2 regions of the Advenella sp. genome follow, and region 2 is predicted to be linked to the other one. Evidence: predicted binding sites of a transcription regulator. Region 2 holds the regulator's gene; the other holds the start of a gene.
The links. The regulator LexA, encoded in region 2, represses DNA repair genes until DNA is damaged. The targets are predictions, from matches to a motif close to ACTGTATNNNNATACAGT.

Region 1: imuA (translesion DNA synthesis-associated protein ImuA) is a predicted target of LexA. The motif match lies at 1,987-2,004, and genes of this name have one in related genera.

The regions. Positions count from the first base shown of each region.
Region 1 covers NZ_JBQEAU010000077.1:7,345-10,766, forward strand. Annotated here, with positions in the region: gene ACTIKR_RS13940 (transglutaminase-like domain-containing protein) at 461-1,324, shown strand; gene ACTIKR_RS13945 (PepSY domain-containing protein) at 1,568-1,867, opposite strand; gene imuA (translesion DNA synthesis-associated protein ImuA) at 2,021-3,088, shown strand; gene ACTIKR_RS13955 (Y-family DNA polymerase) at 3,030-3,422, shown strand, end outside.
Region 2 covers NZ_JBQEAU010000102.1:8,803-12,224, forward strand. Annotated here, with positions in the region: gene ACTIKR_RS16230 (benzoate/H(+) symporter BenE family transporter) at 1-1,145, opposite strand, end outside; gene lexA (transcriptional repressor LexA) at 1,164-1,847, opposite strand; gene ACTIKR_RS16240 (amino acid aminotransferase) at 1,986-3,185, opposite strand; gene uvrB (excinuclease ABC subunit UvrB) at 3,287-3,422, shown strand, end outside.

The DNA.
Region 1 (3,422 bases), on a different contig from region 2:
CTGCAGTCTTGCGGCAATGCTGCAAAATTTTTGCCGATGCGTTCCCTATCCAGGAGGCCCGTTCTCATGACAGATGCAAAAACAGTAAGCACAAAGCCATCCCGGCCTGGTTCCTGAGCATGCAAAGCCCCATTTTTCCCGGTATTGAATAAAAAAGACGGTGTTCGTCGGATAATAAAAATCAGTGATCGTTGTTTTTGCCCGTGAGGTGTGCCGGACGGCGGCAAATTGTCGGCGCTGCATGTTCCAGGCATGTCAGGCGTGATTGGCAGCCGGATATTTTTCTTACAGTATCAGACCCATATGCTTGTTTGGGGGAGATAGTTAAAAAGTAGAAATGGCAGTGGCTACAGCGACTATGGTGGCTAGAGAGGGTGCCGATTGCATTTTATGCTGTCAAGCGATGGGCTTGCCGATCGACGGCAATCTGCCGGGTCATTTACATAAATGGGGTAACGGGATGCTGGTAACAAGAATTAGAACCTCGCTGGAATATGAAGTATTTTCAGCGAGTGAGTTTTTTCTGAATATGCTGGTTTCCAAAAAAAGCCAATTGCTTCTGGAAGAGTGCCTGAGTGTGGAGTATGTCGACAGCAATGGGAGCAAGACGCCTGTTTATTTTCAGAAGAATATTGATGCAATGGGCGGACGCTTCGTATCGTTTCCTGCTAAAGAAGGAACGATCAATGTCGATTACACGGTCAGCGTCGTTACCAATCATGCCAGGCGACTGTCCGAGGCCGCCATTTATCCCATAGGGCGTCTGCCAAAGAAAACCATTCCCTGCTTGCGGCCAAGCCGGTATTGTGAATCGGATGTACTTTCAGCCCAGGTGCAGGCTCTTTTCTGTGCGCAGGGCGACGGCATCGTGCTGGTCGAGTCAATTATTGACTGGATACAGGAACATGTCCAATATGAAGTGGGATATTCAGATTCCACCACTTCAGCCGCTGATGTGTTTGAAAAGCGCAAAGGCGTATGCAGGGATTTTGCCCATTTGGCCATCACGTTTTGCCGTGCCTTGAATATACCTGCCCGTTTTTGCGTAGGCTATGTATATTTTGAAGAGCCCCCTCAGGATTTTCACGCGATTTTTGAGGCATACCTGGGAGGACGATGGATCAAGTTTGACCCAACAGGGCTGGCGCCACCCGATAATCTGGTGGTTATTGCACGCGGCAACGATGCCCAGGATACGCCCTTTGCCACTATTTTCGGCAATATAAAACCCAGCCGCATGCGCATCAATATCGAGCAGGAGGATCCGTATTCGGATTTGCATTTGAAGGCCGGCGATGAGCAGGCGGCGATTATTGGGCGCTAGGGTGCTGCGCCAGGCGTCCTTGCCAGCATGATCTGTGCAGGGGCAAAGCAGGGAAGCGCTTGTCGGGCAAGAGAAATGGTGCAATGACGCCTGTGATATCAGAGTCGCGGTATCTGAGACGTGATATCTGGATTGTAATATCTGAATTGTCAGATGGCAGTCTTGGTGTTGGCGTTGTGATAATGACAGATCAAATGCGCCATGGCTGTTGGTGCCCGAATATATCGGGCACCTGTCTGACCGTTATTGCTTTTGTTCTTCCTTACGGGAGATGACCTTACCTGTATTGGCATCAATGACCAGTTCATATTTGGTGCCGGGCTTCAGAGTTGTCACTTCATATGACCAGACGTTGTTTTCCCGGTCAAAATCCACTTCGACCGCTTTGGCGCCGGTTTCTGATTCGGCCGTTTGCACTGCCTGTGCAAGCGTCACTTTTGCCTCATTGATGGCCTGGGCTTCCTGCTGGTGATTCGATTGCGCAGCGGCCATGCCTGGCACGATGATAAACAGTGAAAAAAGCAGGGAAGAGGTAATTTTCATAAGTCATTCCTGTTGGTAAAGGGAAAAAACAGTACGCTCAGTGTAATACATCAGTGCGGTTGTGTAGACCGTCTTGATTCAGATACCTCGGTTTTCCGAAGATGTGGTAATTTAAAAATACTGTATACTTATACAGTACTTAAAGGAATTGCCATGATGAAAAACACAGCGAAAAAATCCTCCAGAACACTCGTTGAAAAGGCATCGGGCTCTCGCTTTGACGGTCTGCCGGAAAGCAACTCCGAAGGCGTGTCCGAAGGTGTTGTGAATGCTGCACAGCTATCCGGGCGCTCAGGTGTCCTGGCCGGGTCGGCCGCTTCCAGGGCGTTATTCTCAGAAGGGTCTTTTTCAGAGGCATCCGCCGAAGAAATGCCGGCGCAACGGGTCGGGCAGGGCACTGCCTCGCCTTCTATCCTGACTGCGCCGGAGCGCATTCACTCCTCGCTGTGGCGAGCGTCGCAAATCGCCCGTTCCCCAGGTCTTTACGCCAATACCGGCTATCCTGAAATATCGGCTCAATTGCCTGGCGGCGGCTGGCCCTTAGGCAATCTGATCGAGGTCATGACGCCACGTGCCGGCGTCGGGGAGATCCAGTTATTCAAACCCGTTTTTTGTGGGCACAAGGCGAGTCAGTTGCCTCATGCGTCAACTGCTGCGGGCCTTGACAGCACCAGCAGCCCAGAGCAACGGCCCATCGTGCTTATTCAGCCACCGTATGCGCCGCAGGCCTGCGCGTGGGCGCATTGGGGAGTCGCCCCTTCCCGCCTGCTCTGGCTCTCTCCGCAAAGTACTGCCGATGCCTTGTGGGCGGCCGAACACATTCTGAACAGCGGGGCCTTTGCGGCGCTGGTGTTATGGCAAAATGCCCTGCGCGATGGCGCCCTGCGTCGCTTGCAATTGTCGGCGCAAAAGGGTGACACGCTGTTCGTGCTGGTTCGGGCCCTGTCCGCTGCCCGGCAATCCTCCCCGGCACCCTTGCGGCTTGCACTGCATCCGGTGCCCAGGGGGCTTCACGTGCATATTGTCAAACGTCGTGGCAGCGTCAGTGAACATCCTGTCCATATCTCACTTTATCCGGATGCATCCGGCAGGGGTATCTCTCCTGGGGGCGCTTCCGATCCCTATTCTGCTGCTTATCCTGCTGCTTTTACCGAGTCCCGCCATGCGAACATGGATAGCCGTACATCTGTTACACCCCACGCTGGACACACTTTGCCCTGACTGGCGCAACACGGCGGCCGTTGTGATTGATCATGGCCAGGTCCGGGTGTGTTCGCCTGCTGCCCGGGCGGCAGGTGTGCAACCAGGCATGCGTATCAGCGGCGTCAATACCCTGTGTCCCCAGGCCGTTCTTACCGAATATGATGAGCATATTCATCATTCGGCAATCCAGGCGGCCTCGCTGGCGCTGTTGCAGTACACACCCGAGCTCGCGCTGGGGGAGCGGGATACCCTGTTGCTGGATGTCACCGCCAGTCTTAGTCTTTTTGGCGGCATTCGGCGGCTTTACCGACGTATCCAGGGCACCTTGCATGGGCTCTGCCTGAGTGCAGGC
Region 2 (3,422 bases):
ACACCGGCAATCAGGCCCCAGAATGCGGACCCTACACCAAAGAACGAGACGCCGGATGCTGTCATCAGAAACGTGATGACGCCGGCCTCGCGTTCTGATTCCTCGGCCATGGCGCCGGCCAGTCCCGAGCAGAGGGCGCCCAGCAAAGCCAGGCCGGCCAGAGAAGCAACAAATGTTTCCGGTATGGCAATGAACAGCGTGGTTACCACGGTCGCAAACAAACCGAAAAATATATAGAATGCACCGCACACGATGCCTGCAACATAACGTCGTTGCGGATCGGGGTGGCATTCCGGGCCGGTACATATTGCGGCTGTGATTGCGGCCAGCGTGGTGCCGTGCAGGCCGAAAGGCGCAAACAGAACGGTCGAAATACCGGTAGTGGTAATGAGCGGGGAGATCGGCGTATGGTGATACCCGCTGGACTGTAGTACTGCAACACCCGGTGCGTATTGCGAGGCCAGTGCCACAAAGGCCAGTGGAATGCCGACCCCCACAAGCGCCGGTATCGACAGGCTGGGCATCGCAAACTCAGGGATAACCAGGCTGAAACTGAGCACCTGCGTATTGAGCTGACCCAGCGCGACGCATACCGCGATACCGGTGAGTAGGGCCGCCAGCACTGCATAGCGGGGTATGGCGCGCTTGATGACCAGGTAGGCCAGAATGATCGGCAGTACCAGCGCCGGGGCCTGTTGCAGAGACACAAACAGGTGGGCGCCGAATGCAAACAGTATGCCGGCCAGCATGCCCGAAACGATACTGCGGGGCACATGCTGCATCAGGCGGGAGAACAGGCCGCTGACGCCCAGCAACACAACCAGCACTGCGGCAAATATATACGCACCAATAATATCGTCGTAGGAATATTGAGGAAGCGCGTCAATAAGCAGCGCCGCGCCACCGGTGGAAAAAGCGCAGACTATAGGCGTGCGGTAGCGGATACTGAGCCAGAGACCGCATACGCCGCTAGTGATGGACATGGCCCAGATCCAGCTTGTAAGTTGCATCTGGCTGAGCCCGCCCGCCTTGGCCGCTTGAATAATAATGGCTACCGGTCCTGTCAGGGAAACCAGGACGGTAATCAGTCCTGCTATGGACGCCGATGTGGAAAAGTCGTTTTTGAAATGCTGCCAGGCATTCATAGCTGCACCGAAAGGGAATCAGTGCAGATTATGCGGCCTGATGAGGCCGACTGCAATCCCTTCGATAGCAAAATCATTTTCATCGGAGACGATAATGGGGGAGAAATCGTCGTTTTCCGGCAGCAGTTCGACAATGCGGCCCCTGCGGTTGAAGCGCTTGACTGTTACCTCATCATCGATGCGGGCAACGACGATCTGGCCATTGCGTGCATCCGGCGAGCGTTTGACGGCCAGCAAATCGCCATCCATGATGCCGATGTTTTGCATACTCTGCCCCTTGACGGTGAGCAGATAGTCGGGCTGCTGTTCGAAGAGGGACGGGTCTACCGAGAGTTCGCGATGGATATGTTCGGTGGCCAGGATGGGGCTGCCCGCGGCCACCTTACCAACCACGGGCAATATTAGCTGGCGCAGACTGTCTGCCAGAGAAACGCCGACACTGGCTGATGCGCTGCCGGATGACGAGCCTGCTGCTGCCGATTCGGCATCTTCAACAAGACGGATACCGCGCGAGGCCCCTGCTGTAAGCGTAATGGCCCCTTTTCGAGCGAGCGCTCGCAAATGATCTTCCGCAGCATTGGGCGATTTGAATCCCAGTGCCGCAGCAATCTCTGCACGGGTTGGCGGAAAGCCGGTACGTTCCACGGCGGCTTTGATCAGATTCAGAATTTCCTGCTGGCGCGCGGTAAGCTTCAGGCTCATGATTCCCCGTAATGAAAGAGACAAATAAAAAAACGGACTGTATGTATATACAGTCCGTATTCTGACGCATTCACTGCCAGTTGGCAAGCGTTTTCAGTGACAAATTGCCCGCAGGCCGCGGATTTGCGTCGCTACTGATTACAGCACGGCAGCGATTGCCTTCACCACGCTGTCGATATTACGGCTATTGAGCGCGGCAACGCAGATCCGCCCACTGTTGACCGCGTAGATGCCGTGCTCATTGCGCAGACGCTCTACCTGCTCTTTGGTCAGACCGGAATAGGAGAACATGCCGCGCTGGGACATCACGAAACCGAAGTCCTCTTTGACACCGGCGGCATTCAGTTTGTCCGTGAGCTGCTTGCGCATATCGCGAATGCGTTCGCGCATCTGCGCCAGTTCGCTTTCCCATTGGGCGAACAGTTCCGGCGTATTCAGGATTTGCGCCACCACCATACCGCCATGAGTAGGGGGGTTGGAATAGTTGGTGCGGATAACCCGCTTGATCTGGCTTAGGACACGTGTGGCCTCATCCTTGCTGGTCGTCACGACAGTGAGCGCGCCCACACGTTCGCCGTACAGGGAGAAGGATTTGGAGAACGAGGAGCTAATGAGCATGGACATGCCAAGATCAGCGAACAGGCGCACCACGGCGGCGTCTTCCTGTAGGCCTTCGCCAAAACCCTGATAAGCGATGTCAAGGAACGGCACCAGGTTACGTTCCTTGACCAAAGTGGCAATCTGCTGCCATTGTTCCAGGGTCGGGTCAACACCGGTCGGGTTGTGGCAGCATGCGTGCAGCACGATGATGGACCCTTGCGGCATGGCTTTGACCGCGGCCGCGAATCCTTCAAAATTCAGGCCGTGCGTCGTCGCATCATAATAGCTATAGGTTTGCACGTTGAAACCGGCGCGCTCGAACAGCGCGCGGTGGTTTTCCCAGCTCGGGTCGCTGATATAAACGGTTGTATCCGGTTGCAGCTGTTTCAGGAAGTCGGCGCCAATTTTCAGTGCGCCTGTGCCGCCTAGTGCCTGGAAGGTGAGGGCGCGGCCTTCTGTGATGACGTCGGCGTCTTTGCCGAAGAGCAGTTCCTGCGCTCCCTTGTTGTAATTGCCGATGCCTTCAATGGGCAGGTAGCCGCGTGCTGCGTGCGCCTGAACGCGTTGATTCTCGGCTTCCTGAACTGCCTTGAGCAGTGGAATTTTGCCATTATCATCGTAATACACGCCTACACCCAGATTTACTTTGGTATCACGGGTATCGGCATTGTACTGTTCATTCAGACCCAGAATCGGGTCACGGGGGGCGAGCTCGACAGCATTGAAAAGAGTGGTCATCGTTATATGAAAAGGTAAGGTTGCAGGGAAGGTCAATTAAAGTGGATAATGGAAGATTGTACGCCTAAATCAGCGCCAATTTAACCCTGGATGCACAATCTATGAGCGAAGCCGGATTTATCGAGTTTGCCGACAGCCCGTTTCAGCTATACCAGCCGTACCCGCCAGCCGGCGATCAGCCCGCCGCCATTGAAGCGCTCACACAAGGGATTGACGATGGTCTGATGTACCAGACGC